Regions from separate parts of the Kitasatospora sp. NPDC058492 genome, predicted to be linked through region 1. Evidence: riboswitches for the same ligand, from Rfam matches in the RefSeq annotation. Region 1 holds a riboswitch; each other region holds the start of a gene.

Region 1 (9,868 bases):
CCCACACCCCCAGAAGGAGTGCATCCTCATGTCGATCTCCCACCCGTCGCCCGCCGCCACCCTTGTCTCGGCGCGCTCCGCGCGGCAGCCTCGTGTTGAACTCTGCGCCCCCCTCGCCGTCCTCGGCCACGACGTCCAGGTCCCGCTCGCCAGCGGCGAGAAGGTCGGGTACGCGGCCCTCGACTACGCGGCCAGCTCCCCGGCGCTCCAGCGGGTCTGGGACGACGTCTCCGCCTACGCCCCCTACTACGGCAGCGTGCACCGCGGCGCCGGGTACCTCTCCCAGCTGTCCACCGACCTGTTCGAGCAGAGCCGCCGCACCGTCGCCGAGTTCCTCGACCTGCGCGAGGGCGACCAGGTGGTCTTCACCCGGGCCACCACCGACTCGCTGAACCTGCTCGCCTCGGCCGTCCCGGCCGGGACCCGGGTGTTCGCCTTCGAGACCGAGCACCACGCCTCGCTGCTGCCCTGGGCGCACGCCGGGCTCGACGTCCACTACCTGCGCGCGCCGCGCTCGCACGCCGAGGCGGTCGCCGCCCTGGACGCCGCGCTCGCCGAGGCGCCCGAGGGCCCCAAGCTGCTCTGCGTCACCGGAGCCTCCAACGTGACCGGCGAGCTGTGGCCGGTCGCCGAGCTGACCGGGACCGCGCACCGGCACGGCGCCCGGGTGGTGCTGGACGCCGCCCAGCTGGCCCCGCACCACCGGGTCTCGGTGCGCGAGCTGGACGTCGACTGGATCGCCTTCTCCGGCCACAAGATCTACGCGCCCTTCGGCGCCGGTGTGCTGGCCGGCCGGGCGGACTGGCTGGACGCGGCCGACCCGTACCTGGCCGGCGGCGGGGCGACCCGGACGGTGGCCCGGGAGACCGACGGCTCGGTGGCCGTCCAGTGGCACTCCGGCCCGGCCCGGCACGAGGCCGGCTCGCCGAACGTCATCGGCGCCTATGCGATCGCCTCGGCCTGCCGGGCGCTGAGCGAGGCGGGCTTCGACGCGCTGGAGGCCCGGGAGCGGCAGCTGATCGCCCGGCTGACCGCCGGGCTGGCGGAGATCCCGCAGGTCAAGGTGCTGAACCTGTTCGGTGCCGAGGCGGCCCGGGTGGGCGTGCTGTCCTTCGTCGTCCAGGGCTGGAACAGCTCGCACTTCTCGGCCGCGCTGTCCGCCGAGTACGGCATCGGGGTCCGCGACGGCCTGTTCTGCGCGCACCCGCTGCTGCGCACCCTGCTCGGGGACGAAGAGGTCTCCCCCTCCGAGTGCGGGGCGCCCGAGCCGTCGCTGCCCGGCGAGCGCAGCCTGAACGCGATCCGGGTGAGCTTTGGGGCCGGGACCCCGGACGAGCACGTCGACCGCTTCCTGACCGCCGTCCGCGAGCTGGTCACGGACGGTGCCGCGTGGAACTACCGCAACGAGGGCGGACGCTGCGTCGCCACCGTGGAGGTCGACCGGGGGCGTCGGCAGGGCTGAGGGGCCCGGTCGGCAGGGCTGAGGGGCCTACTCGTCCAGACCGAGGGCGAAGGCGGCCTCGAGGTCGTGCTGGGAGTAGGTGCGGAAGGCGATCTGGGTCTCGGTGTGGGCCACGCCCGGGACCTTGTTCAGCCGGCCCGGGATGACCGCGGCCAGATCGTCGTGCCGGCGCACCCGGACCATCGCCACCAGGTCGTAGCCACCGGTCACCGAGTACACCTCGCTGACGCCCTCGATGGCCGCGATGGCCTCGGCGATCTCCGGGATGCGGTCGACACTGGTCTTGATCAGGACGATGGCGGTGATCACTGTTCGGGCTCCTTTGTGGGGTGCCGCCAGCGTATCGGGCGTCAGCCGGGTCGTCTCGGGGGGTGGCTGACCGCCGTGCAGGCGTAGAGGAAGCCCGCCGCGAAGCCGATCACGTGGACCAGATAGGCCACCCCGGGCCCGGCCGAGTGGACCGACCACCACTGCAGGGCGAACCAGAGGCCGAGCACCAGCCAGGCCGGGAAGCGCAGCGGCAGGAACAGCAACAGCGGGACGAGCGTCGTCACCCGGGCGCGCGGATGGAAGCGCAGGTAGGCGCCGAGGACGGCGGAGATCGCGCCGGAGGCTCCGATCAGCACCCGGGTGGAGCCCGGGGAGTGCGCCTCGGCGAGGGCGAAGCCGTACGTGGCCAGACTGCCGGCGGCCAGGTAGAAGAGGGCGAACCGGGCCCGGCCCAGCCGCTGTTCGACGGTGGGGCCGAAGACGTGGAGGAAGAGCAGGTTGCCCAGCAGGTGCAGCCAGCCCGCGTGCACGAAGAGCCCGGTGAGGACGGACAGCGCCGGGTGCTTGGCCGGGGTGGGCGCGGCCGGGCAGCCCGGGGCCGGGTCGGGGGCCTGGGCCAGCTGCTCGGCGGTCAGCGGGCGGCCGGCCAGCACCTCGGCGGGGATGACGCCCCAGCGCTGCTCGTACCGCTGCTCCGCGCAGAGCCGGGACTGGCCGGTGCCGTACAGCGGATTGAGCCCGGCGGCCGGGCCCAGCAGGAACACCAGGGTGTTGACCGCGATCAGGGCGTAGGTGACCGCCGGGGCAGGCACGGACGGGCGTTCGCCCCACGCGTCGGTGTGCCCGGGGGCCGTCAGTGCCATGCGGCCAAGCATCCCTCCGTGTCGGGCGTGTGACACGGCCTTGTACGGCAGGTGGACTAGCCCGCTCGTTCTCCTGACTGGTGGCCGGGATGGTTGCCTCAGGCAATAGGCTTGGGGCGGGCAATCCCGCCTCCCGCCGCCGACGCCGGGGCCCCGGGGGGAGCGCCTAGCCCACCCAGGGACCACCCGAGAGGACCCCCGATGACCGTCCCCGCCCTGACCGCCGAGACGCGCTGGCGCTGCACCCTGTGCGGAAACCTCACCCGCTTCGACGTGACCCGCACCGCGCGGGTCACCGAGTTCCTGCACTTCGACCTGGCCGGCGAGTCCAAGGTCGAGGAGACCGAGGTGCTGAGCGAGACGATCGAGTCGGTGCGCTGCCGCTGGTGCAACGCCGTGGACCAGGTCGAGCTGGTGGCCCGTCCGGGCGCCGAGAGCGCGGAGGCCTCCGCCGAGCAGGGTTGACGCCCGACGGCGCGGGGGGCGGGTGCGCGGCGCGCCTGCCCGCCGCGCTGGGACAATACAGACAGGACGCACGGAGCGTGACGACAGGGCGGCGGCCGCGGGCCGTGACCCCGTAGGACCAGGATCGGAGCCGAGGACGTGGTGGACGCAGCGAGGGAGCCCGCCGAAGCGCAGGGGCTTCAGCCTGCTGCCGCCGCGCAGGCGCAGGCCGCCGACGCGGCCCCGTCCGGGCCCGCGGCCGTCGGCGAGGCGGCGGGTTCCGATGAGGCGGTGGGCTCCGGCGAGGCGGTGGCGGAGCGTGCTGCCGAGAAGCTGGACCGGCCGCTGCCCGAGGGCGTGCGCCGGCGCGTGGTCGGCCTGGCCTCGGACGCGCTCGGCGGGCTGCCGCCCGGCGAGCTCCCGCAGAGCCTGCGCCAGTACGTCAAGTTCACCCCGGCCCGGCGGGCCAAGTACGCGGCCACGGCGCTGGCCGCGGCGCTGGAGTCGGAGCCGGCGTTCCGGGTGCGGATAGCGGAGCGGCTGAGGCTGGGCCAGCCGGACCTGGTGAAGGCGTTGGAGTCGGGCAGCGTCCCGGGCGCCGCCGATCCGATGGACGTCGCGGCCGCCGCCTACCTGGTGCGGTCGGCCGGCTGGAGCCGGCTGGTGGCCGAGGCCGGGGAGGAGGCCGAGCGGGCCGGCGCCGAGGGCGCGGCCGCCGAGGCCACCCGGCTGGTGGAGAAGCTGCAGGCGGAGCTCGCCGAGCTGCGGTCCGCCGCCCGGGCGGACCTGGAGCGGCAGCGTGCGGAGTCCGAGGACGTCCGCCGGGAGGCCGAGTCGCTGCGGAAGAAGGTGCGCTCGCTGGAGAGCGACACCCGCCGGGCGCAGGCCGAGACCAGGCGGCTGACCGCCGAGCTGGAGGCCGCGAGGGCGCAGGCGGCTGCCGAGCGCGGCGCCGCGGAGTCCGAGGCGCGGCGGCTGCGGCACCGGGTCGGCGAGCTGGAGACGGCGGCCGAGCAGGGCCGCCGGTCGGCCCGCGAGGGCCGCAGCGTCGAGGACATGCGGCTGCGGCTGCTGCTGGACACGGTGCTGCAGTCGGCGCAGGGGCTCCAGCGGGAGCTGGCGCTGCCGGTCTCCCAGATCCGGCCGGGGGACCTGGTGGAGGCGGTGGTGCCGGGGGCGGCCTCGCCGCACGACGTGGCCCGGCGCGGTCTGGCCGACGACGATCCGGCGCTGCTGGACCAGTTGCTGGCGATCCCGCAGGTGCACCTGGTGGTGGACGGCTACAACGTGACCAAGACGGGCTATCCGACGCTGCCGCTGGAGCAGCAGCGGATCCGGCTGCTGGGCGGGCTGGCGATGCTGGCCCAGCGCACGCAGGCGGAGGTCACCTGCGTGTTCGACGGGCAGGACCTGGACGTTCCGGTGATCATGGCGCCACCGCGGGGGGTGCGGGTGCGGTTCAGCCGGACCGGCGAGACCGCGGACGAGCTGATCCGCCGTCTGGTGCGGGCCGAGCCGCAGGGGCGTCCGGTGGTGGTGGTGTCCACCGACCGGGAGGTCGCGGAGGGCGTGCGGAAGGCGGGCGCGCGCCCCGTGGCCTCCGTTCTGCTGCTGAACCGGCTGGCGCGGCCCTGACGGCTGCCGCGACGGAATGACGCCTGGTCAGCGCCCGGTTTGCGGCGGTGTGCACATCCGGTGAAGCCTGCGGGGGAAGTGGAGTTCACGCCTTCGGGGGAGTGGCAAAACCCGTGGATCTTCCCTAGGGTGTGGCGTCAAACCTATTTTCCGGATTCTCACCTGATCGGGTGAGGCCGATGGAAGAAGGAGCAATTCCCTTGGCCTCCCACCGCCGTCCCAAGCAGCCGAGCCGCGCCCGGGTCTCCGTGCTCACCGCTGCCGCGGCGACCGCGGTCGCCCTCTCCGCGCAGGTCGCCGCGCACGCCGCGCCCCAGCCCAGCAAGAGCGACGTCAAGGCGCAGATCGACCAGCTCCAGCAGGACCAGGAGCAGGCGGCGGAGAAGTACAACGGCGCCAAGGAGCGGGCCGACCAGCTCCGCAAGCAGTCCGACCAGCTGCAGGACAAGGTGGCCCGCAGCCAGGACGAGATGACCCAGCTCCAGACCGGCCTGGCCGGCGTGGCGGGCGAGCAGTACCGCACCGGCGGCATCGACCCGTCCGTCCAGCTGATGCTCTCCTCGGACCCGTCCGGCTACCTGGAGAAGGCGTCCAGCGCCCAGCAGGCCAGTGCCAGCGAGTCCGAGGCGCTCAAGGGGCTGCTGGACCAGCAGCGCCGGCTGGACCAGGAGAAGTCCGAGGCCGCCGCCGTCCTGGCCTCGCTCGACTCCACCACCAAGGACCTGAACCAGGCCAAGACGGACGTCAACCAGAAGCTCAAGGCCGCGCAGGACCTGCTGAACTCGCTCAGCGCCTCCGACCGCGCCGCGCTGCGGGCCCAGCAGCAGCAGGACGACCGCGCCTCGCGCGGCAGCGACCGCGCCGACCTCGGCAGCCTCCCGCAGGCCGGCGGCTACGCGGGCGTGGCCGTCGCCAAGGCGATGAGCAAGCAGGGCTCGCCGTACGTGTGGGGCGCCACCGGCTCGACCACCTTCGACTGCTCGGGCCTGATGGTCTGGGCGTACGGCCAGGCCGGCGTCTCGCTGCCGCGTACCTCGCAGGAGCAGGGCAACGTCGGCACCAAGGTCACGCTGGACCAGGCCCAGCCGGGCGACCTGGTCATCTACGGCCCCGACCGGCACCACGTCGGGATGTACATCGGCAACGGCATGGTGGTGCACGCGCCGCACACCGGCGACGTGGTGAAGGTGATGAAGGTCGACGCGATGCCGATCAACACGATCCGCCGGGTCTGACGGTCCGACACGCCCGAAGGGCCCCGTCCGGGCCTGTGATCCACGCCACCCTCCGGCCGGGGGTGGCGTTCGGGTTTTGTCCGCCGCGCGAGTCCCCGGTGAAGACTGATCAGCTTTGCGTACGGCGGTGATCACTATGTGTCATATTCACAAAAGAACTTTGGTCTTCTTCCGTCTTTTTTCTGACAAGGATTTGAACGGATCACGGTTCAGTTACTAGGGTCGTGCCCCGAACCACCGCACTCCCGATCGCCCAGCCAGGGTGACGGCGGTGGTTTCCGTCGAGTTCGTGACGCAGCGGGGCGGGCCCAGTGCCTGCCCGACGGGGAGCCCAGCAGTCGGGGGTGCTGTCGAACGGAGCCGGGGAACCACGTTCCTCCGGGGTGAATCGGCGCCAGGTCGGCCGGTGGAACGGCCGTGAGGCGTCGTAGGGCACGCTTCCGGCCCGAACCCGTCAGCTCACCCGGTAGACGGCGTAGGAAGAAGGAGTCCGCCTTCGTGGCGTCCCATCGTCGTCCCAAGCCCGCTAGTCGCACCCGGGTCTCGATCATGACCGGCTTCGCCGCCGCGGCCGTCGCGCTGTCCGCGCAGTCCGGCGCCCACGCCGACCCGCAGCCGACCAAGGACCAGGTCAAGGAGCAGGTCGACCAGCTCAACGAGCAGGCCGAGGTCGCGACCGAGAAGCTCAACGCCGCCCAGGAGAAGCAGCAGCAGCTGCAGAAGCAGGTCACCGACCTCCAGGACCAGGTGGCGCGGCAGCAGGGGCAGGTGACCGACCTTCAGGGCGGCCTGGCCGAGATCGCCGGCGAGCAGTACCGCAACGGCGGCATATCGCAGACCGTCCAGCTGATGTTCTCCGCCAGCCCGGACACCTTCCTGAGCCAGGCCGACACGCTGAACCAGGCCGGCGGCACCCAGAAGGGCCAGCTCAAGCAGCTCCAGGACGAGCAGCGCAAGCTCGACCAGGTGCGCTCCGAGGCCCAGGGCAAGCTCGCCGAGATGGAGACCACCACCCAGCAGCTGAAGAGCGCCAAGGACGAGGTCCAGGGCAAGCTCAAGGCCGCGCAGGACCTCTTCAACACCCTGTCCGAGCAGGAGCGCCAGGCGATCCGCGCGGCCGAGGAGAAGGCCGCCGCCGAGGCCAAGGCGAAGGCCGACGCCGCCGCGAAGGCCGCCCAGCAGCAGGCGGCGGCCCAGCAGGCCGCCGACCGCTCCTCCCGCGACAACAGCCGCACCGACCTGAGCGCGTCGCAGGCCCCCGCCGCGCCGGTCACCAAGCCGAGCGCCGGCAGCTCGCGCGGCGCCGCGGCGCTGTCCATCGCCGCCTCCAAGATCGGCAGCCCGTACGTCTACGGCGCCTCCGGCCCCGGCTCCTTCGACTGCTCGGGCCTGATGGTCTGGGCGTTCAACCAGGTCGACGTGGCGCTGCCGCGCACCTCGCAGGAGCAGGCCCACGCCGGTACCCGGATCGGCACCGACCTCTCCCAGGCCCAGCCCGGCGACCTGCTGATCTTCTACGGGGACGCCCACCACGTCGGCATCTACGCCGGCAACGGCCAGGTGCTGCACGCGCCCAAGCCCGGTGCGTCGGTCCGCTACGAGGCGGTCGGCAACATGCCGCTGACCTCCATCGTGCGGGTCTGATCCCCGCGCAGGCCCTCCCAGGCCCGGCCTTCCACCACGGAAGGCCGGGCCTGCGGCTTTTCCGGCGCCTCGGACTGATGTCCGATTACGGGTCAAATATTCGGGTTGGCAGGGGTTTGGACTCGGTTGCCCGGACTCGCTAACGTCTGCCACCGGACTCCGCTTCCAGGGCCGCCCGCGTTGGTGCGGCGGCGGGGCCCCACCGCCGGATCGGAGCCGCTGCCGCCATGCCCGTGCACCGTCGTCCCCAACTGCTCGCCCGTGCGCTGGTGCTGACCGCGGCCGCCACCACCGCCCTGGGCGTGACGGCGGGCGGCAGCGCCCAGGCCGCCCCCGCCGCGCCGGACACGCCCACCCGCAAGGACGTCAAGGCGCAGGTGGAACAGCTCTACGGCGAGGCCGAGCAGGCGTCCGAGAAGTACAACGCCGCCCTGGAGACGCAGCAGCGCCTCCAGGGCGAGACGACCGTCCTCCAGGGCGAGATCGCCGTCGCCCAGGACCAGCTCAACCAGTTGCGCGGCGACCTCGCCACCGTGGCCGGCGCCGAGTACCGCGGCGGCGGCATGGCCCAGACCGTCCAGCTGATGCTCTCCACCGACCCGGAGGGCTACCTGTCCCGGGCCCGCACCCTCGACCAGGCCGCCGAGCGGCAGCAGGAGACCCTGCACGAACTGGCCACCCGCCAGCGCCGGCTCGACCAGCGCCGCACCGAGACCGCCGGCAAGCTCGCCGAACTCGACCAGGCCCGCCGCTCGCTCGCCGACAGCAAGCAGCAGATCCAGCAGCGGCTCACCAAGGCCCAGCGGCTGCTGAACAGCCTGGGCGTCGCCGAGCGGGCCCGGATGGCCGCCCAGGACGCCCAGGAGGCCGAGCAGCGCGCCACCCGGGGCACCGACCGGCTGGACCTCGGCACGGCCCCGCCCGCCTCCGAGCGCGGGGCGGCCGCACTGGCCGCCGCGGTGCGGATGATCGGCTCGCCCTACCTCTACGGATCCACCGGGCCCCGCGCCTTCGACTGCTCCGGTCTGATGTACTACAGCTGGCGGCAGGCCGGAGTGACCCTGCCGCGTACCTCGCAGGCCCAGGCGTACGCCGGGCAGCGGGTCAGCCTCTCCGAAGCGCGGCCGGGAGACCTGGTGATCTTCTACCGGGACATGCACCACGTCGGGATGTACGCCGGCGGCGGGGTGATCGTGCACGCCCCCTACCCGGGCGCCAGGGTCCGCTACGAGAGCGTCAACGCGATGCCGGTCGCGGGGGTGGTCCGGCTCTGAGCCCGGCACCGTCCGACCCCGACGCCCCCCACCCGATAGGCGGCGCCCGCCGGACGCTGTCCCGGCGCGGTGCGCTGCTGCTCGCGGCCGGCGGGCTGGCCCAGCTGTCGCTGCCGCCGGCCGCCCCGGCGGCCCCCTCGGCGGCCGGGCGGGCGTCGGGCCGGTGGGCGGCGGACCGGCGGGCCGAGGTGGCCGCGCTGCTGGACGCGCGGGCCCGGGCGCTGCCCTCCTGGTCCGGACCGGCGGCGATCGAGGCCGGCTACCGCAACCTGGTGCTCGGCGCGGACGCCGGGTCGGAGCGGCTCACGGCCGCCGCCGACCTGGCGGTCCGGATCACCGGGTACGACGACTACCCGGTGGTGTACCCGCGCCGGATCGACCTGGTCCGGGCCGGCGGCAGCTGGCGGGTCGACCGGGAGGAGAGCGCGAGCGGGCCCCCGGCGCTCTGGGACCTCGGCTCCGCCCGGTCCGCGGCGGGCGCGCACTGCCTGGTGCTGGGCCTGGCCGACGGACCCGACCCGGCCGGCCTGGTCGCGGTGGCGGACCGGGCCGTGCCCGCCGTGAGCGAGGCCTGGGGCACCGGCTGGGCGGGCCGCCTGCTGCTCGAAGTGCCCGCCACCGCAGAGCAGTTCGCCCGGCTGCTGGAGGTCGACCCGGCGGGCTGGACGGGCATGGCGGCGGTCACCTCGGCCGCCCCCGGCGCGCCCTGGCACACCCCCGCCGACCGGGTGCTGGTCAACCCCGGGACGTTCGGGCGGCTCAGCGACTTCGGCCGGCAGGTGGTCGTCACCCACGAGGCCACCCACGTCGCGACCAGGGCCGACACCCGGGCCTGGACACCGCTCTGGCTCTCCGAGGGCGTCGCCGACTGGACCGCCTACCGGGGCTCCGGCCGGCGCCCGCAGCAGATCGCCCCCGAGCTGGCCCGGGACGTCGCCGCCGGCCGGCTGCCCGCCGCGCTGCCCGCCGACCGGGACTTCACCGCGGGCGCCGACGGCATCGCCCAGGCCTACGAGCAGGCCTGGCTCGCCTGCGAGCTGA
Region 2 (9,868 bases), on a different contig from region 1:
ATGGTGGAGGGGTGGGACGGGGGGGCGTACGGAGGGGAAGAGGTGACGGGTCGGCACCGATAGGCTGTGGGGCGTGCTCCCCGAGGTGACGGCGGTCCGTTATGTGACGCCACTGCGAGAAGGCGGCTCGATGCCGGGCCTGGTCGAGGCCGACGACCGGCGGCTGTACGCGCTGAAATGGGTCGGTGCGGCGCAGGGCCGGAAGGCGTTGGTGGCGGAGGTGCTGGCCGGGGAGTTGGGCCGGCGGCTCGGGCTACCGGTGCCGGAGCTGGTGACGGTCGACCTGGATCCGGTGCTGGCCCGCAGCGAGCCGGACCAGCAGGTCCAGGACCAGATGCGGGCCAGTGGCGGGACCAACCTCGGGATGGCCTTCGTCAGCGGCGCGCTCAACTTCGACCCGCTCTGCTTCGAGGTGGATCCGGAGCTGGCCGGCCAGGTGCTCTGGTTCGACGCGCTGATCGGCAACGTCGACCGCTCCTGGCGCAACCCCAACCTGCTGGTGGCGACCGGCGGGCTGCGGCTGATCGACCACGGCGCGAGCCTGATCTTCCACCATCACTGGGCGGGCGCCGCCGCCTGGGTGCGCCGCCCGTACGACGCCTCGGACCACGCGCTGCTGCGGGCCCGGCCGGACCTGACGGCCGCGGACAAGGCGCTCGCGCCGCTCGCGGAGGCCGCGATCGAGGGCGCGGTGGCGAGGATCCCGGAGGTCTGGCTGCTGGACGAGCCAGGCTTCGACTCGCCCGAGGCGGTGCGCGCCGCGTACCGCGCCCAGCTGACCGGCCGACTGGCCGGTCCGCGCGACTGGCTGCCGGAGGTGCCCGCATGACCGAGCCGAGGACGCCCGCGCTGCCGGCCGCCGTCGAACTGCACGACTACGAGTACGCCGTGATCCGCGCGGTGCCGCGGGTGGAACGCGGCGAGTGCGTCAACGTCGGGGTGCTGCTGTACTGCCGGCAGAACGGGTACCTGGCCGCGCGCACGCACCTGGACCAGGCCCGGCTGCTGGCGCTCGACCCGGTGGCGGACGTGAACGGGGTGCGGCGGGCGCTGCACGGGATCGAGGCGGTGTGCGCCGGGGGCCCGCAGGCCGGTCCGGCGGCGGGGGACAGCCCGGGGCAGCGGTTCCGCTGGCTGACCGCTCCTCGCAGCGCGATCGTCCAGCCGGGGCCGGTGCACACCGGGCTGACCGCGGACCCGGAGCCGGAGCTGCGGCACCTGTTCGATCAGCTGGTGCTCTAAGCTCTGTCGACCGGCCGGAAGCTCTGTCGACCGGCCGGTGCTGCAGTTCTGGTCAAGCCGTCGACGGTTGCCGTGGTCAAAGCTTGAGTTGCTGAAGCACTCGGCCGTACGCTGACCCCATGGGTTCGACAGCGACGACGACCGTACCGACCAACGCCGAGTTGATGGAGGCGTTGGCCGCCGTCGGCGCCGCGTATTTCCAGGACTTCGCGGCGGCCGCGGCCCGGCACGGGCTCTCCTCCTCGCAGGCCAAGGCGCTCGGCGCGGTACAGGAGCCGGTGCCGATGCGGGCGCTGGCCGGACGGCTGGGCTGTGACGCCTCCAACGTCACCGGGATCGTGGACCGGCTGGAGACGCTGCGCCTGGCCCACCGGGAGGCCGCCGCCGGCGACCGCCGGGTGAAGATCGTCGTGATCACGGACGAGGGCCGGGAGATCCTGAACCGCATCCGCGGCGAGATGGCCCGCACCCACCAGGCGTTCGAGGCGATGACCGACGAGCAGCGGATCGCGCTGCACTCTATCTGCGGGCAGGTCCTGCCGGTGCTGGCCGGCCGGGCCGGCGCCGCGCAGTAAGCCGCGCAGTGAGCCGCCCGGTAACGGACCGCGCCGCGCCCGGCGGGAGCCGTCGGGCGGGCCCGGCCGGAGCCGTCCGCTCCGGCCCGGGCCGTAGCCGCCCGATGCGCCGACGTTCCGGCTGACCTCGGCTGTTAGGCTTGCGAAGCGTGAGCGCGAAGCCCCAGATCCCCAATGTCCTGGCCTCCCGGTACGCCTCGGCGACCCTGGCCCAGCTGTGGTCCCCCGAGCACAAGGTGGTCCTTGAGCGCCACCTGTGGCTCGCCGTCCTGAAGGCCCAGCAGGACCTCGGTGTCGAGGTACCGGCGAACGCCGTCGCCGACTACGAGCGGGTGATCGACCAGGTCGACCTCGGCTCGATCGCCGCCCGTGAGCGGGTCACCCGCCACGACGTGAAGGCCCGCATCGAGGAGTTCAGCGAACTCGCCGGCCACGAGCAGATCCACAAGGGCATGACCTCCCGGGATCTGACCGAGAACGTCGAGCAGCTGCAGATCCGCCAGTCGCTGGAGCACGTGCGCGACCGTACGGTGGCCGTGCTGGTCCGGCTGGCCCGCCTGGCCGCCCAGCACTCCGAGCTGGTCATGGCCGGCCGCTCGCACAACGTGGCCGCGCAGGCCACCACCCTGGGCAAGCGCTTCGCGTCGATCACCGACGAGCTGCTGGTCGCCTTCCGCCGCCTGGAGGAGCTGATCGCCCGCTACCCGCTGCGCGGGATCAAGGGCCCGGTCGGTACCGCCCAGGACATGCTGGACCTGCTCGGTGGCGACACCGACAAGCTCGCCGAGCTGGAGCGCCGGGTCGCCGGGCACCTCGGCTTCGACAACGTGTTCATCAGCGTCGGCCAGGTCTACCCGCGCTCGCTGGACTTCGAGGTGCTCACCGCCCTCGTCCAGCTGGCCGCCGCGCCGTCCAGCCTGGCCAAGACCATCCGTCTGATGGCCGGCCACGAGCTGGTGACGGAGGGCTTCAAGGAGGGCCAGGTCGGCTCCTCGGCGATGCCGCACAAGATGAACACCCGCTCCTGCGAGCGCGTCAACGGCCTGGCCGTCATCCTGCGCGGCTACGCCTCGATGACCGGCGAGCTGGCCGGCGACCAGTGGAACGAGGGTGACGTCTCCTGCTCGGTGGTGCGCCGGGTCGCGCTGCCGGACGCCTTCTTCGCCTTCGACGGCCTGCTGGAGACCTTCCTGACCGTCCTCGACGAGTTCGGCGCCTTCCCCGCCGTGATCGAGGCCGAGCTGGACCGCTACCTGCCGTTCCTCGCCACCACCAAGGTGCTGATGGGCGCGGTGCGCGCGGGCGTCGGCCGGGAGACCGGGCACGAGGTCATCAAGGAGCACGCCGTCGCCTCCGCGCTGGCGATGCGTGCGGGCGCCCGCGAGAACGAGCTGCTGGACCGGTTGGCCGCCGACGAGCGGATCCCGCTGGACCGGGCCGGGCTGGACGCGCTGCTGGCCGACCGGCTCTCCTTCACCGGTGCGGCCGGCGCCCAGGTCGCCGAGGTGGTCCGCCAGGTGGAGGCCGTCGCCGCCGCCTACCCGGAGGCCGCCAAGTACGCGCCGGCCGACATTCTCTGACGGGCAGTACTTCCTGACGATTCGTCAGCCGGCTGAGGGCCCTGCCGCCGATCCGGTGGCGGGGCCCTCGTCCGTGTGGACGTGGCCCGGGTCGAGTGGTGGGGTGGTGCCGCAGGCCCACTCGCAGTCCGGCTCGGCCACCGGGCGGTCCACCGGCGCGAGCACGTTGCCGCGGACGGTGGCGAAGGCCGTCAGCCCGCCGGTGACCAGCAGCCCGGCGCAGATCAGCATCGCGGTGCGGAAGGCGGAGTCCACCGCGGACGGCACCCGGTAGGCGTCGCCGCTCAGCCCGGCGAGCGAGGGCAGCGCGGCGACCGCGAGCAGCCCGGCCGCGCGGGCGGCGGCGTTGTTGACGCCGCTGGCGATGCCCGCGTGCCGGACCTCGACGGCGGCCAGCACCGTCGCCGTCAGCGGCGCGACCAGCAGGGTCATCCCGCAGCCCAGCACCGTGACGGCGGGCAGCACGTCCGCCCAGTAGGAGGAGCCGGGGCCGGTGCGCAGCATCAGCAGCACCCCGGCGGCGCACAGCAGCGGACCGACGGTGAGCGGGATCCGGGGGCCGATCCGCTTGCCCAGCCGCCCGGCGCGCGCCGACAGGGTCAGCATCAGCACGGTGATCGGGACCAGGGCGAGGCCGGAGACCAGCGGGGAGAAGCCGGAGACGATCTGCAACTGCACCACCAGCAGGAAGAACACCCCGCTGAACGCCGCGTAGACGCAGAGGGTGACCAGGTTGACGGCGGTGAACAGCCGGGAGGAGAAGAGGCCGAGCGGCAGCATCGGCTCGGCGGCGCGGCGCTCGACCGCGATGAAGGCCGCGCCGAGCAGCAGGCCGATCGCGCCGGTGAGCCAGACCGCGGGGGACAGGCCCTCTCCGGCGGCGGTCAGCGCGTAGGTGATCGCGCCGAGGGCGAGCGCGGCGAGCAGCGCGCCGAGCACGTCGAAGCGGCCGACGGCGCTCTCGTTCCGGCTCTCGGGGACGAACCGGGAGGTGACCGCGACCACGGCGGCCGCGAGCGGCAGGTTCAGCAGGAAGATCCACCGCCAGCCGGGGCCGTCCACCAGCCAGCCGCCGAGGAAGGGGCCGACCGCGGCCGACACCCCGCCGAGGCCCGACCACAGGCCGACCGCCGCCGAGCGGTCGTCCGGGTGGAAGACGGCTTGCAGCATGGCGAGCGAGCCGGGGGTGAGCAGCGCCCCGCCGATGCCCTGGACGGCGCGGGCGGCGATCAGCACGTGGATGGTGGGGGCGGCGGCGCAGGCCGCGGAGGCGGCGGCGAACCAGAGCACGCCGATCAGGAAGACCCGGCGCCGGCCGTACCGGTCGCCGAGCGCGCCGCCGAGCAGGATCAGTCCGGCCAGGGTGAGCAGATAGGCGTTGAGCGTCCACTGCAGGGACGCGAGGGAGGCGCCGAGATCGGTGCCGATGCGGGGCAGCGCGACGTTCACCACGGTGCCGTCGAGCATCGCCATGCTGGAGCCGAGCACCGTCGCGAGGAGGACCCAGCGTCCCCGCGAGGTGCCCAGGCGCAGTGTTCCTGCTTCGGAGGTGGCCACGGGCCGATCCTGCGCCCGTGGGGCGTACGTGACAAGGGTCACCGGGGGGTGTGTCGGTGGGTGCGCGGTGCGTGAGCGGGTGGGTGCGCAGCGGTGGCGGAATCGGCGCAGCGTCGTGGATCAGTGGCGCCGGGTGAATGGATTGTGCACGTACGGTGCAGCCGATCATTCGGAGGGTCACCGCAGCTCGGGGGGTTGTTGCCGGTTCAAGTGATCGACATTGCTTCACCCGAACGGATGGGTTTTAGTTCAGCGACCGCCCGGCCAGTCCGGACGGATCCACCGGGTGGAACGCCGAATCCTGCCGCTGCCCGGTGGCTCGCACCGAACTCTGTACGGCAGGAGCGGGGGACCCACAGGTAAGTCGCCGGACCGGAAACGGCACGCTTTCGCGTACCCGGATCCAGGGCCGGCTAGGGGTGAAGCCGCATGTGCGGCCGGGCAACTCCAGCCCGAACCCGACAGCTCACCTCGCAGGCGTCGGAGAGGAAAATTCCATGCCTGCACAGGCTCGTCGTATCGCCCTGCCCCGCGCCGCCCGCATCGGGATCGCCACCGCCGTCACCGGTGTCTCCTTCGCCCTGCCGCTCGTCACCGCGATGAGCGCCCAGGCCTACCCCGCGCCGGCCGCCGCCGTCACCGCCGCCCCGGCCGCCGCTCCCGCCGACCAGGCCCAGGCCCCGTCGCAGGAGAGCTACCGCGTCGTCAGCGGCGACACCCTGTCCCGGATCGCCGACGCCCAGCACGTCGAGGGCGGCTGGCAGGCGCTGTACGACCACAACCGCGAGGTCGTCGGCGGCAACCCGGACCTGATCTTCCCCGGTCAGCAGCTCGTGATCGCCGGCCCGGCCGCCCCGGCCAAGCCCGCCGCCCCGGCGAAGCCCGCCCAGCCGTCCGCCCAGGACGCCGCGCCGGCCACCACCGCCGCCAAGCCGCAGGCCCAGCTGGAGGTCCGGACCGAGGCGGCCAAGCCGTCCGCCCAGCTCCAGACCCAGCTGCAGACCGCCGCGCCGACCACCGCGGTCACCGCCGTGCCGGTCGCCGCCGCCTCGGCCTTCGTCGCCCCGCTGGCCAGCCCGAAGCTGGGCACCGCCTACGGCGTGGCCGGCTCGATGTGGGCCTCCGGCCACCACACCGGCCAGGACTTCGTCGCCTCCACCGGCACCCCGCTGCGCGCCGTCGGCAACGGCGTCGTGGTGAAGGCCGGCAACGGCGGCGCCTACGGCAACGAGGTCGAGATCAAGCTCGCCGACGGCCACTTCGCCGAGTACGCGCACCTCTCCTCGATCGGTGTGAAGATCGGTCAGGCCGTCAAGGCCGGACAGCAGATCGGCCTCTCCGGCGCGACCGGCAACGTGACCGGCCCGCACCTGCACTTCGAGATCCGCAACGGCTCGGAGTACGGCTCGGACATCAACCCGGTCGCCTACCTGCGGGCCCACGGCGTCGCGCTCTGACCCGTGCCGGATGCACCGGATGCACCGGATGCACCGGATGTGTCGGATGCGTCGGGTGAGGAACCACCGCTGCTACGGGGCGAATCGACCACCCGGGATGGTCATGTCGGGTGACCGCTCGACCGGGTGATCGCCGCAGCAGTGGACATGGGCGCGGGACACGCCCAGGCCGGCCCGGCTCGCGAGACTTCTCTCACGAGCCGGGCCGGCCGCTGTCGTTTCCGGACCTTTTCGGGTGCCCTCGGGGCAAGTTGACGATACGTCAGGCGCGTTGGTGGGCCGGTTCAGATCCGGTGGGCGGGCAGCCCGTGCTGGGCGGCGGTCAGCAGCTCGTGCATCCGCTGCCCGAAGTCCTCGGTGTCGGCGGCCGGTTCGGGGAAGACCAGGCGGACGTCGCGGTGGCCGTGCGGGTGGTCCAGGCGCAGGACCAGGCCGTGGCGGTCCAGGGCGAGCGGGCGGACCTCCGGGTGCTGGGCGAGCAGGTCCGGGTCGAGCAGCCGGGTGAGGACGGCGAGGGCGTCGGCGTGGTCGTCGGCGAGGTGGGTGAGCATGGCGGCCTCGTAGCGGGCCAGCGGGTCGGGTGCGGCGTGGGCGAGGTCGCCGGCGGTGAGTGCGCCGGTGCCGTACGGGGTGGAGAGGACGGCGTGGGCGACGTCCACGCGCAGGTGGACGCTGAGGCCGTCGTCGGCGAGGTGGGCCAGGTGCAGTCGGCCGGCCAGGGTGAGGCGGGCGCGGATCCGGTCGCGGACGGCGACGGGGGAGATGTCGGTGACGTCCAGGACGACGGCGAGTCCGTCGGTGGCGCGGGCGGCGGCGGTGGCGAGCGGGTCGCCCAGCGGGGCGCGCAGGCGCAGCCGGGAGCCGTGGACGGAGACCGGGGTGTCGAGGTCGTGGTGCTCGCCGCAGGCGCGGACGGTGAGCGAGGAGGTCGCGCTGAGCAGGCTCTGGACCCGCTCGGCGGTGGTGGGTTCGGGCACCTCGGCGTCGCCGGCGGGCAGGCTCATGACGGACCTCCAGTTAGTTAGGTGAGCCTAACCTAATCTCCGCTCGGGGGTGTGGCAAGTGGCGTGGTCGGGGTCGCTGCCGTCGGGGATAGAAAGCGCTTGCAAGTACCTGCGAATGTCTCGTATTGTCGACGCTGGTAGTTGCATGCGCAACGGTTCTCTCTGGAAAGCGGTCCCTCATGCCCCTCGCGCTCCTGGCGCTGGCGATCAGCGCCTTCGGTATCGGCACCACCGAGTTCGTGATCATGGGCCTGCTGCCCGAGGTCGCCGGCGACTTCTCGGTCGCCATCCCCACCGCCGGTCTGCTGATCTCCGGCTACGCGCTCGGCGTCGTGGTCGGCGGCCCGCTGCTCACCATCCTCGGCACCCGCGCCCCCCGCAAGGGCATGCTGCTGACGCTGATGGGCCTGTTCGTGGTGGGCAACCTGATCGCGGCCGTCGCCCCCGCCTTCGGGCTGCTGATGGTCGGGCGGATCGTCAGCGCCTTCGCGCACGGCGCGTTCTTCGGCATCGGCTCGGTCGTCGCCGCCGACCTGGTCGCCCCGCACAAGCGGGCCGGCGCCATCGCCCTGATGTTCACCGGCCTCACCGCCGCCAACGTGCTGGGCGTCCCGATGGGCACCCTGCTCGGCCAGCACTTCGGCTGGCGCTCCACGTTCTACGTCGTCGCCGGGCTCGGCCTGCTCGGCCTCGCCGGAATCGCGGCGCTGGTGCCCGTCCAGCCGCGGACCGGCGCCGCCCGTCTCGGCCCCGAACTGGCCGTCTTCCGGACCCTGCGGCTCTGGCTCGCGCTCGCCATGACCGTGCTCGGCTGGGGCGGCATCTTCGCGATGTTCACCTACATCACGCCGATGATGACCGAACTGGCGGGCTTCGCCCCGAGCAGCGTCACCTGGCTGCTCTTCCTGTTCGGCGTCGGCCTGTTCGTCGGCAACCTGCTGGGCGGCTGGTTCGCCGACCGCGCGCTGATGCGCAGCCTCACCGTGATCCTCGCGGTGCTCGCGGTGCTGCTGTTCGCCTTCACCTTCGCCGCGCACAGCAAGCCGGCCGCGATCGTCCTCATCCCGCTGATCGGGCTGTTCGGCTTCGCGACCGTCGCGCCGCTGCAGAAACGGGTCATGGACCAGGCGGCGGGCGCGCCGACGCTGGCCTCGGCCGCCAACATCGCCGCGTTCAACCTGGGCAACGCGCTGGCCGCCTGGCTCGGCGGACTGGTCATCTCCGGCGGCCTCGGCTACGACGCGCCGAACTGGGTGGGCGGGCTGCTCACCGCGGTCGCCCTCGGGGTGACGGTGTTCGCGGCGGCGCTGGACCGGCGCGGCGCGGCGGGCGAGGGGCGGGTCGTGGCGCGCTCGGGTGCCCCGGCCGAGCAGGGTGTGCCCGTGGGGCGGTGAGCTCCGGCCGAGCAGGGCGTGCCCGCGGGGAGGTGAACGAGGGGACGGCACAGGGCCCGGACGCCTGGCGTGCGTCCGGGCCCTTGCGGTGGTCGGGCTGCTCGACGGTGTTTCAGGCGACGACGGCCTGGGCGTCGATCTCGACCAGCATCGGCTCCTGCGGCAGCTCGACGAAGATCGTGGTGCGGCAGGGCTTCACGCCGCCGGGCTTGATGTTCTCGTCGATGAACTCGGCGTACACCTCGTTCATCAGCGGGAAGTCCGCCCGCTTGGTGAGGTAGACCCGGAACATCACCACGTCCTCGATGGTGGCGCCGCCGGCCTCGACGATCGCCTTGACGTTCTCCAGCGTGCGCCGGGTCTGCGCCTTCACGTCGCCGTGGTACAGGTACTCGCCGGTCGCCGGGTCCTGCGGGCCCTGGCCGGAGACCTGGAGGATCGGGCCCTTGCGGACGCCCTGGGAGAACATCCAGGCGGGGGCGGGGGCGCCGTCGGTGCGGATCTCGGTCTTGCCGTTGGTCGGGTGCTGCTCGTTCATGAGGTTCCTTACGGTCTGACGGTTGATCAGTTGTGGTCCGGGCGACCGCAGTCGGCCGAGATGGCGCGGGTGGTGGCGAGCAGCTGCGGGAGGAGGTCCAGCACCTGCTCGTAGGGGAGGACGACGTCCGGGACGGAGATGGACGCGGCGGCGACGACCCGGCCGCTGGCGTCCCGGATCGGGGCGGCCACGCAGTTGATGAACGCCTCGTGCTCGGCGTGGTCCTGCGCCCAGCCCTGGACGGCGACCTTCTCCAGCTCGGCGAGCAGCGCCTCGGGCGTGCTGAGGGTGCGCGGGGTGTGCGGGGTGAAGTCGATCCCGGCGGCCACCCGGCGGCGTTCGGGCAGCGGCAGGTCGGCGAGCAGCACCTTGGAGACGGCGGCGCTGTGCAGGGCGGCGCGCAGGCCGATCCGGGAGTACATCCTGACCGGGTGCCGGGAGTCGAACTTGTCGATGTAGACGACCTCGCCGCCCTCGTACGCGGCCAGGTGCACGGTCTGGCCGGTGGTGGCGTTCAGCTC
Region 3 (9,868 bases), on a different contig from region 1:
TCCCGGCGACCCGCTCCCGGCCGATCCGCGAGTGGTGGATCGCCGCCGAGTCGTAGGCCGGCAGGTCCTGGGCGATCGCGGACACCGTGGTGACCGTCCCGGCCAGGCCCACCAGGGTGGCCGCGCCGCGCAGCGGGACGACCTCCTCGGCCTTGTCCAGCTCGGCCCGCACGTGCGCCCGGGCCGTCTCGATCTGCTCCGGCGAGGGCAGCTCGGCGCCACCGAAGTGCCGCTCGGTGAGCCGGACGCAGCCGATGTCCACCGAGCGCGCCGCCTGCACGTCCGCACCGCCCAGCACGAACTCGGTCGAACCGCCGCCGAGGTCGAACACCAGGTACGGCGCCGGGAACTGGCCGCCGGTCAGCTCCTTGGTGGCACCCACGAAGGACAGGTGCGCCTCCTCCTCGCCGCTCACCACCTCGGGCTCGACGCCCAGGATCGCGCGCACGCCCTCGACGTACTCGTCGCTGTTCTCGGCGTCCCGCGAGGCGCTGGTGGCGACGAAGCGGGTGCGCTCCGGGCCGACCCCGAACCCCGCGATGACCTCCCGGTACTCGCGGCAGGCCGCGAAGGTGCGGGCCAGCGCGTCCGGGTGCAGCCGGCCGGTCTGGTCCACGCCCTGGCCCAACCGGTTGATGATCATGCGGCGGTCGAGGTCGGTGATCTCCCCGGTGGCCGGGTCCAGGTCGGCGACCAGCAGCCGGATCGAGTTGGTGCCGCAGTCGATCGCGGCCACCCGGGTCATGCTCACGCGGACTCCCCGGGGTCGGACTCCTCGGCGGCCCGCTTCTTCGCGGCGCGCTCGGCGGCCTTCTGCTGCTTGGCCTCGATCACGGCCTGGTGGTCCTGCTCCTTGGCCCGGTTGCGGGCGACCCGCCCACCGGCGGCCTCGACCTCGGCCGGGGAGACGCAGGGGCCCTTGGCCCACCAGTCCTCCAGCAGGCCGATCGCCTCGTCGCCGAGCGGGTTGACGCCCTCGCCGGCCGCCAGCGAGTGGCCGACCAGCACGTGCAGGCACTTCACCCGGTCCGGCATGCCACCGGCGCTCGGGAAGCCCTCCAGCACCTCGATGGCGTCGCGCCGGGCGATGTAGTCCTCGTGCGCCTTCTGGTAGGCGGCGGCCAGCTCCGGGTCCTCGGCGAGCCGGGCGGTCTGCTCCTTCATCACGCCGTCCGCCTCCAGGGTGCCGATCAGCGAGGCGGCCTTGGGGCAGGTCAGGTAGTACAGCGTCGGGAACGGCGTGCCGTCCGGCAGTCGGGGGGCCGTCTCCACGACGTCCGGGTTGCCGCAGGGGCAGCGGTGCGCCACGCCGCGCAGGCCGCGCGGCACCCGGCCGAGCTGGGCGGCGATGGCGGCGACGTCGGCGTCGGAGACGGCGGGGTGGTTCTCAGTGGTCATGGGGGGAGGTGTCTCCAGCGGGGGACGGTGGGAGCGGACGGGGGGAGGCGGGGGCCGGGGCGGCGGCGTCGGTGGTGTCGGCGGCGTCGACCGAGTCCCAGATGCTGGCGTACCAGGGCTTGGCGGCCCGCGCCGAGCCGCCGGACGCGCCGTCGGAGGCGGCCGAGCCGGCGGCGGCAGCGGAACCGGTGGCGGACGCCGAGGGCCGGGCGGCGGCCGGACCGGCCGGATCCACCGCGATGTACGGGGTCTCCCCCGGCATCGCGTAGTGCAGCCGGGCGCGGGCCTGCGCCTTGACGTACTCGGGGTCCTGCCAGCGGGCCTTCTCCCGGCGCAGCTGCTCGACCTGCTGGCGGGAGCGGTCGGCCTTCGCCTGCTGGGCGGAGATCTCGGCGCGCTGGGAGATGAACTGCCGCGTCGGGTAGGCGAGGATCGCCACCAGCGAGCAGAGCACCAGGACGAGGACGGTCGCCCGGCTCGTGAAGCGAGGCCGGGCCGCCAAGCCCGGGATCCTCCAGCCTGCCATCTCCCGTTCCCCTCCTGGTCGCGACGGTGCCCCGCCGTCCACCCTACGGGGTGAACGGCGGGGCACCGGTCAGGCGTGCTCACCGGTCGGCGGAGCGACCGTGCTCGCCGCTCCGAGGAGCGGCTGTGCTTGCTACTCCGCGGAACGGAAGCGCGGGAAGGCGCCGCGGCCGGCGTACTCGGCGGCGTCGTCGAGGATCTCCTCGATGCGCAGCAGCTGGTTGTACTTGGCGACGCGCTCGGAGCGGGCCGGGGCGCCGGTCTTGATCTGGCCGCAGTTGGTGGCGACGGCCAGGTCGGCGATGGTGACGTCCTCGGTCTCGCCGGAGCGGTGCGACATCATGCAGCGGTAGCCGTTGCGCTGGGCCAGCTCGACGGCGTCCAGGGTCTCGGTCAGCGAGCCGATCTGGTTCACCTTCACCAGCAGCGCGTTGGCGGTGCCGGTCTCGATGCCCCTGGCCAGGCGGGCCGGGTTGGTGACGAACAGGTCGTCGCCGACCAGCTGGACCTTGTCGCCCAGCTTGACGGTCATGGCCTTCCAGCCGTCCCAGTCCGACTCGTCCAGCGGGTCCTCGATGGAGACCAGCGGGTAGGCGTCGACCAGCTCGGCGTAGTACTCGATGAGCTCGGCGGCGGAGATGGCCTTGCCCTCGAACTGGTAGGCGCCGTCCTCGTAGAACTCGGACGCGGCGACGTCCAGGGCGAGCGCGATGTCGCGGCCGGGCACGTAGCCGGCCTTCTGGATGGCCTCGGTGATGAGGTCCAGGGCCTCGCGGTTGCTGTCCAGGTTCGGCGCGAAGCCGCCCTCGTCGCCGAGGCCGGTGGACAGGCCGCGCTCCTTCAGCACGCCCTTGAGGGTGTGGTAGACCTCGACGCCCCAGCGGACGGCCTCGGAGAAGGACTCCGCGCCGATCGGGGCGATCATGAACTCCTGGATGTCGACGTTGGAGTCCGCGTGCGAACCGCCGTTGAGGATGTTCATCATCGGAACGGGCAGCACGTGCGCGTTCGGGCCGCCCAGGTAGCGGAACAGCGGCAGGTCGCTGGCCTCGGAGGCGGCGTGCGCCACGGCCAGCGAGACGCCCAGGATCGCGTTGGCGCCGAGCGAGGACTTGTCCGGGGTGGCGTCCAGGTCGAGCATGGCCTGGTCGATCAGGCGCTGCTCGGTGGCGTCGTAGCCGACCAGCTCCGGGCCGATCTGCTCGATGACGGCCAGGACGGCCTTCTCCACGCCCTTGCCGAAGTAACGGTTCTTGTCACCGTCGCGCAGCTCCAGCGCCTCGAAGGCGCCGGTGGAGGCACCCGACGGGACAGCGGCACGACCGGTGCTGCCGTCGTCGAGGCCGACCTCGACCTCGACCGTGGGGTTGCCACGCGAGTCGAGAATCTCACGGGCTACGACGACATCGATGGACGGCACGAGGCATCTCCTTGCGGAAGCAGGGTCCGGCTGACGTTGGGTGCTGCCGGCGGGACGATTGCGGAGTCGTTACGACCAGAGCCTAACCGCCCCGGCCCCCGGGGCCGCGCTGGCCTCGGTCCCGTCTCAGCGTGTGGCCCCGCTACCCACCAGTAGTTCACCTGCTTGCCTGATCGAAGCGGGCGAATACGGGGGAATGCGGGCGAAGGGGGACGGCGCCCGTCCCCCTTCGCCCGCAGGGCGCGGGCCGCTCAGCCGAGGTGCAGCACCTGGCCGGGCATGATCAGGTTGGGGTTGCCGCCGACGGTGCCGCGGTTGCCGTCGTACACCGACTGCCAGCCGCCGGACACGCCCTGGGCGGCGGCGATCGTCGACAGCGTGTCGCCGGCCCGGACGGTGTAGTCGTGACCGCCCTGCGCGGCGGCGGGCTGCGCGGCCGGGGCGGACTGCGCGGGCTGCGCGGCGCGGGGCGCGTACTGCGGCTGGGCGGCGGGCTGGCCCGCGTACTGCTGGTAGACGCTCTGGTGGCTGGTCCAGTACCAGGCGCCGTTGTTCTGGTACCAGTACACCTTCGCGTCGGCGTCCCAGCCGGCCTTGCCGGAGAAGCCCTGGGTCTGCGGCTGCGTCTGCTGCGGGGCCTGCTGGACGGGCTGCTGGGCGGCCGGCTTCGGGGCGGCCTGCTGGACCGGCTGCTGGGCGGGCTTCGGGGTCTGCGCCTGCTGGGTCGGCTTGGCGGCGGACTGCTTGGCGGGCTTGGCGTCCGTGGAGGTGTCCACGGAGGCCGGGGCGCCGCCCTTGCTCAGACCGGCCTTCTGGGAGCAGACGGGCCAGGCGCCCGGGCCCTGCGAGGCCAGCACCTTCTCGGCGACCGAGATCTGCTGCGCCTTGCTGGCCTGGTTGGCCTGCGGGGCGTAGGAGGTGCCGCCGTACGCCTTCCAGGTGCTGGGCGTGAACTGCAGGCCGCCGGAGAAGCCGTTGCCGGTGTTGATGCTCCAGTTGCCGCCGCTCTCGCACTGGGCGACGGCGTCCCAGGTGGAGGCCGGGGCGGCGGAGGCGCCGGTGGCGGTGAGGAGCGGCATCGCGAGTCCGACGCCGGCCACACCGGCGACGGCGATGGCCTTCTCGGTCTGGGTGCGACGACGGTGGCGGCCAGTTCCAACGAACAGCATGACGAGGTCCCTCTCCGCACGCCTGCGAGGTGAGCTGTCGGGTTCGGACCGGGAGGTGGCCCGGCCGCCGAAAGCGGAAACGATTCCGCTCGGGCGGCTTCACCCCAAGCCGTTGGGGAACGGCAACAAACCTGGTTCCCCCGCCCCTGCCCAGGGTCTGGTCGGTTTCCCGTGACGCGGCGGGCAGGATTCGGCGTTCCGCGCACGAGGTCCGCAGCTGCGAACTCCAGGGAGAGTAGACAGATCATCAGACCAATAACAAGCTCATATCACCGATATCACACACAAATTACGGCGCGTGGTCAATCGCCTACCAACGGCGGCGGTATGTCCGGATTAATGCGGGTTCAGACCCGGCTCCACGACCCGCCGGAGACGCGCCGTCAGCGTGTCGGAGCGTCGGCCGGCGTGACCGGCGCGTGCGGAGAGCGGGCCTCCGGAGTGAATTCGACCGGGAGTTCCCGCAGGCCACGCATGATCAGGCCGCCCCGCCAGCGCAGGTCCTCCGGGTTTTCCACGAGCCGCAGGTCCGGCAGCCGGGAAAGCAGCGTGGTCAGTGCGCTCCGCCCCTCCAGGCGGGCCAGCGGGGCGCCGATGCAGTAGTGGATCCCGTGGCCGAAACCCAGGTGCGGATTGTCCGTGCGGGCCAGGTCCAGGGTGTTCTCGTCCGCGAACCTGGCCGGATCGCGATCCGCCGCGGCCAGCACCACCAGCACCGGATCGCCCACCGGGATGTCCACCCCGCCGATCGACAGCGGCCGCGTCGCGAAGCGCCACGTCGCCATCTCCACCGGCCCGTCGTAGCGCAGGAGTTCCTCGATCCCGGTGTCCAGCAGCGCCGTCTCGCCGCGCACCACCGACTCCTGCAGCAGCCTGCGCTGCTCCGGGTTGCGCAGCAGCGCGTACGTGCCGTTGCCGATCAGGTTGACGGTCGTCTCGAACCCCGCGAACAGGAGGATGAACGCCATCGCGGCGGCCTCGTTCTCGTTCAGGTGCTCGCCGTGGTCGCTCGCCCGGATCAGGCCCGAGATCAGGTCCTCGCCCGGATCCGCCCGCTTGCGGTGGATCAGCTCCAGCAGGTACGCCCGCATCCGCTTCACCGCCCGCCCCACGCCGCCGCGTTGGCCGCCTCCGTGGCCCGGCTTCGTGTGTCGCAGCATCATCCCGGCCCAGTCCCGGAAGTCGTCCTGGTCCTCGGCCGGCACGCCCAGCAGGTCGCAGATCGCGTAGATGGGGAGCGGGAACGCGAACTCGTGGATCAGGTCCGCCGAACCGCGCTGCGCGAAGCCGTCGATCAGCCGGTCCGTGAGCTGCTGCACCCGCGGCTCGAACTCCGCCACCCGGCGCGGCGTGAACGCCTTCGACACCAGCCGGCGCAGCCGGGTGTGGTCCGGCGGGTCGATGTTCAGCAGATGCGTCATCAAGTCCGCCTGGCGCTCCCCCGGAATTCCCACCCGCCCGGTGCGGTGCGCCTGCTCGCTGTGGTGCGCCGGGTTCTTCGACAGCCTGCTGTCCGCCAGCGCCTGCCGCGCGTCCGCGTAGCGGGTCACCAACCAGGCCTCCACCCCGCTCGGCAGCGTCGTGCGGTGCACCGGGGCGTGCTCGCGCAACCAGGCGTAGGCGGGGTACGGATCGGTGGCGAACTCCCAGGTGAAGAGCTGCGGGGCGGCGGGGTCGGGCTGCACTGGCATGCGTCGACCGTATCCGGTGGGTCGGGGCCGCACCGCCTCCGGCGGCCGCGACCGGCGGAGCCGGATCGTCGACACCCGGCGGACGGCCCGCCAACGCTCCGTGGACGCCTCGTGGACGGTCCGTGGACAGCTCTTGGACAGCTCTTGGCCGGGCGGCGGGCGTGACCCTGGTCACCTGAGGGGTAATCCCTGTTGCGGAGGGTCAGGACCTGCCTACGATCCTCCGCAGAAATCGTGGGCGCCGGTGCGGTGTCGCCCACAGGGAGGAGCAGACCATGCGGGTCAGCGGGTCAGTCGTCGTCATCGCGGTACTCGACGGCGGATCGGGAGCCGAGCTCGCCCGCCGGTTCGCCGCCGCCGGAGCCGCCGGAGTGCTGATCGCCGACCAGCGGGCCGGCGTCGCCGAGGACCTCGCCACCGAACTCGACCGGCCGGGCTGCCCCGTCGTCGGCGTCGGCGGCGACATCCGCCGCCCCAGCGACATCGCCGCCCTCGTCGACACCGCCGAGAAGCACCTCGGCCCCATCGACCTGTTCTGCGTCGCCGGCCCCGACGGCGAGCGGATCGTCTCCCTCGCCGAACTGCCCGCCCGCCTCGACCTCGAACGCCTCGCCGAACTCCTCGCCCTCGTCGGCGAGGCCATCGGCGAAGTCGTCCCCCGGCAGCGGCGGCCGATCGAGAACACCGCCACCGCCGCCTGAGGCCCCGCCCGGGCCCGCTACTCGCCGACCGGCTTGAGGCCCTCGGCCGCGCGCACCGCGTCCCGGTAACCGCGCGCGGCCGAGCGCAGCGCCGCGTCCACGTCCACCCCGGCGTCGTGCGCCCGCTGGGCCACCGCCAGCAGCAGCCGGCCCGCCGACTGCGCCGTCAGCTCCGCCGGCAGCGCGTACGGCTCGTCCGGCACGCCCGCGAAGCCCGCCCGGCGCACCCGAGACACCAGCTTCGCCGCGTACGCCAGCGACGGCAGCCCGGCCGGCACGCCGTCCAGCACCGACTCCCGGTCCGCCTTCTCGGCCGCCTTCAGCTGCTCCCAGTTCGCCTCCACCTCGGCGGCGCCCTCCGCCTCGACGTCCCCGAACACGTGCGGGTGCCGGTACATCAGCTTCTCGACGATGTCACCGGCCACGTCGTCGATCGAGAACGCCTCCTCCGGGTGCTCCTCGGCGATCCGGGAGTGGAAGAACACCTGGAGCAGCACGTCGCCCAACTCCTCGCGCAGCGTCTCCCGGTCCCCCTCCTCGATCGCCTCGACCAGCTCGTACGCCTCCTCGACCAGGTACTTCACCAGGCTCTCGTGCGTCTGCTCGGCGTCCCACGGGCAACCGCCCGGCGAGCGCAGCCGGTCCATCACCGACACCAGGTCCAGCAGCCGCGCCCCCGGCAGGTCGTACGACCCCGGCAGCACCTCGATCTCCGGCACCTCACCGGCGTGCTCCACCGCCAGCCGCGCCAGCGCGTCCGTCAGCCCCGGATCCCCGTCCGGGCTGCCCAGCCACACCGTCGGCCCGGCCCCGCCCGGCTGCCCGGTCAGCAGCCGCGCCAGCGCCGGCGCCGACCCCGCCGCCACGACCTCGACCTCCACCCCGGCCTGCCGCACCGCCGCCACCTGCGGATGCCCCGCGTCCGCCGCCAGCACCCGCCCCGCCGACCGCAGTGCCTCCCACGCCGGCCACGCCAGCAATCCGGGGGCCACCCGGTGGGTGGTCGTCAGCAGGATCAGCTTCGCGTCCGGAACATTCGTCGTCACACCCCGAACCTACCCGCCGCCCGCCCGGGACGGGGACGGGGCGGGCGGCGGGCCCGACGGGACCCGCCCCTCCCGCCGGGCCTCGCGGGCGCTACTTCTTCGACCCCGCCAGGTCGTCGAACATCGCCGACAGGAACTCGCTGCACCAGCCCAGCAGCTCCCGCCCGACCAGCGGCTTGCCGCCGATCCGCCCGGTGCTCGGCCGCGGCACCAGCAGCTGCTGGGCGGCCGCCTTGACCTGGCTGCGCGGGTAGAGCCGGTTCAGCCGCAGCTGCTGGGACTCCCGCAGCTCCACCGGCCCGAACCGGACGTTGGCCCCCTGGAGGGTGATGTCCGCGATGCCGCACCGCCGGGCGTACAGCCGCAGCGCCGCGACCAGCAGCAGGTTCTCCACCGGCTCGGGCAGCTTGCCGTAGCGGTCGACGAGCTCGCCCCGGACCTGCTGGATGTCCGCCTCCGAGTTGACCGCCGCGATCGAGCGGTACGCCTGCAGCCGCAGCCGCTCGCCGGGCGCGTAGTCGTGCGGCACGTGCGCGTCGACCGGCAGCTCGATCTTCACCTCCAGCGGCTCCTCCTCCGGCTCGCCGCCGTTCGCCAGCGACTCGCGGAACTCGGCCACCGCCTCGCCGACCATCCGCATGTAGAGGTCGAAGCCGACGCCCGCGATGTGCCCGGACTGCTCGCCGCCGAGCAGGTTGCCGGCGCCGCGGATCTCCAGGTCCTTCATCGCCACGTACATGCCGGCGCCCATCTCGGTGTGCTGGGCGATGGTGGCCAGGCGCTCGTGCGCGGTCTCGGTGAGCGGCTTCTCCGGTGGGTACAGCATGTACGCGTAGCCGCGCTCGCGGCCCCGGCCGACCCGGCCGCGCAGCTGGTGCAGCTGGGAGAGGCCGAAGGTGTCCCCGCGCTCGACGATCAGGGTGTTGGCGTTGGAGATGTCGATGCCGGACTCCACGATCGTGGTCGACACCAGGACGTCGAACTCCTTCTCCCAGAAGTCGACGACGACCTTCTCCAGCTGGTTCTCCCCCATCTGCCCGTGCGCGGTGGCGATCCGCGCCTCGGGGACGAGGTCCTTGAGCCGGGCGGCCGCCTTGTCGATCGACTCCACCCGGTTGTGGATGTAGAACACCTGCCCCTCGCGCAGGAGTTCGCGACGGATCGCGGCCGAGATCTGCTTCTCGTCGTAGGGGCCGACGAAGGTCAGCACCGGGTGCCGCTCCTCCGGCGGGGTGGTGATGGTGGACATCTCGCGGATGCCGGTGACGGCCATCTCCAGGGTGCGCGGGATCGGCGTCGCGGACATGGTGAGCACGTCGACGTTGGCGCGCAGCTTCTTCAGCTGCTCCTTGTGCTCGACGCCGAAGCGCTGCTCCTCGTCGACGATGACCAGGCCGAGGTCCTTGAACCTGGTCTCGGAGGAGAACAGCCGGTGGGTGCCGATGACGACGTCCACCGAGCCCTCGAACAGGCCCTCCAGCACGGCCTTGGCCTCGCTGTCGCTCTGGAACCGGGAGAGCGCCTTCACCGACACCGGGAAGTTGGCGTACCGCTCGGCGAAGGTGGAGAAGTGCTGCTGCACCAGCAGCGTGGTCGGCACCAGCACCGCCACCTGCTTGCCGTCCTGCACCGCCTTGAACGCGGCGCGCACCGCGATCTCGGTCTTGCCGTAGCCGACGTCGCCGCAGATCAGCCGGTCCATCGGGACGGACTTCTCCATGTCGGACTTGACCTCGGCGATGGTGGTCAGCTGGTCCGGCGTCTCCGCGTACGGGAAGGCGTCCTCCAGCTCGCGCTGCCAGGGGGTGTCCGGGCCGAAGGTGTGGCCGGGGGCGGCCATCCGGGCCGAGTACAGCTTGATCAGGTCGGCGGCGATCTCCTTGACCGCCTTCTTGGCCCGCTGCTTGGTCTTCGCCCA

Evidence for each region. A riboswitch is a leader RNA that binds a small molecule or an ion and turns the genes downstream of it on or off. The one in region 1 is predicted to bind cyclic di-AMP.
Region 2: another riboswitch for cyclic di-AMP. It lies ahead of ACFWPI_RS16230 (peptidoglycan DD-metalloendopeptidase family protein); the one in region 1 lies ahead of ACFWPI_RS20410 (NlpC/P60 family protein).
Region 3: another riboswitch for cyclic di-AMP. It lies ahead of ACFWPI_RS38045 (transglycosylase family protein); the one in region 1 lies ahead of ACFWPI_RS20410 (NlpC/P60 family protein).

Annotation. Positions count from the first base shown of each region.
Region 1 is NZ_JBHXMU010000029.1:61,583-71,450, forward strand. Features, by position in the region: gene ACFWPI_RS20380 (aminotransferase class V-fold PLP-dependent enzyme) at 29-1,462, shown strand; gene ACFWPI_RS20385 (Lrp/AsnC ligand binding domain-containing protein) at 1,490-1,771, opposite strand; gene ACFWPI_RS20390 (rhomboid family intramembrane serine protease) at 1,813-2,595, opposite strand; gene ACFWPI_RS20395 (hypothetical protein) at 2,797-3,060, shown strand; gene ACFWPI_RS20400 (NYN domain-containing protein) at 3,331-4,674, shown strand; gene ACFWPI_RS20405 (NlpC/P60 family protein) at 4,875-5,909, shown strand; cyclic di-AMP (ydaO/yuaA leader) riboswitch at 6,248-6,397, shown strand; gene ACFWPI_RS20410 (NlpC/P60 family protein) at 6,408-7,553, shown strand; gene ACFWPI_RS20415 (NlpC/P60 family protein) at 7,781-8,827, shown strand; gene ACFWPI_RS20420 (hypothetical protein) at 9,016-9,868, shown strand, end outside.
Region 2 is NZ_JBHXMU010000021.1:32,346-42,213, forward strand. Features, by position in the region: gene ACFWPI_RS16205 (HipA family kinase) at 74-829, shown strand; gene ACFWPI_RS16210 (DUF3037 domain-containing protein) at 826-1,242, shown strand; gene ACFWPI_RS16215 (MarR family winged helix-turn-helix transcriptional regulator) at 1,362-1,817, shown strand; gene purB (adenylosuccinate lyase) at 1,967-3,397, shown strand; gene ACFWPI_RS16225 (MFS transporter) at 3,422-4,954, opposite strand; cyclic di-AMP (ydaO/yuaA leader) riboswitch at 5,267-5,449, shown strand; gene ACFWPI_RS16230 (peptidoglycan DD-metalloendopeptidase family protein) at 5,452-6,411, shown strand; gene ACFWPI_RS16235 (DUF2470 domain-containing protein) at 6,696-7,415, opposite strand; gene ACFWPI_RS16240 (MFS transporter) at 7,595-8,809, shown strand; gene ACFWPI_RS16245 (RidA family protein) at 8,922-9,347, opposite strand; gene ACFWPI_RS16250 (IclR family transcriptional regulator) at 9,374-9,868, opposite strand, start outside.
Region 3 is NZ_JBHXMU010000105.1:4,898-14,765, forward strand. Features, by position in the region: gene ACFWPI_RS38025 (Ppx/GppA phosphatase family protein) at 1-745, opposite strand, end outside; gene ACFWPI_RS38030 (DUF501 domain-containing protein) at 748-1,416, opposite strand; gene ACFWPI_RS38035 (septum formation initiator family protein) at 1,388-1,900, opposite strand; gene eno (phosphopyruvate hydratase) at 2,057-3,343, opposite strand; gene ACFWPI_RS38045 (transglycosylase family protein) at 3,595-4,512, opposite strand; cyclic di-AMP (ydaO/yuaA leader) riboswitch at 4,518-4,685, opposite strand; gene ACFWPI_RS38050 (cytochrome P450) at 4,896-6,203, opposite strand; gene ACFWPI_RS38055 (SDR family NAD(P)-dependent oxidoreductase) at 6,479-6,904, shown strand; gene ACFWPI_RS38060 (MazG family protein) at 6,922-7,950, opposite strand; gene mfd (transcription-repair coupling factor) at 8,042-9,868, opposite strand, start outside.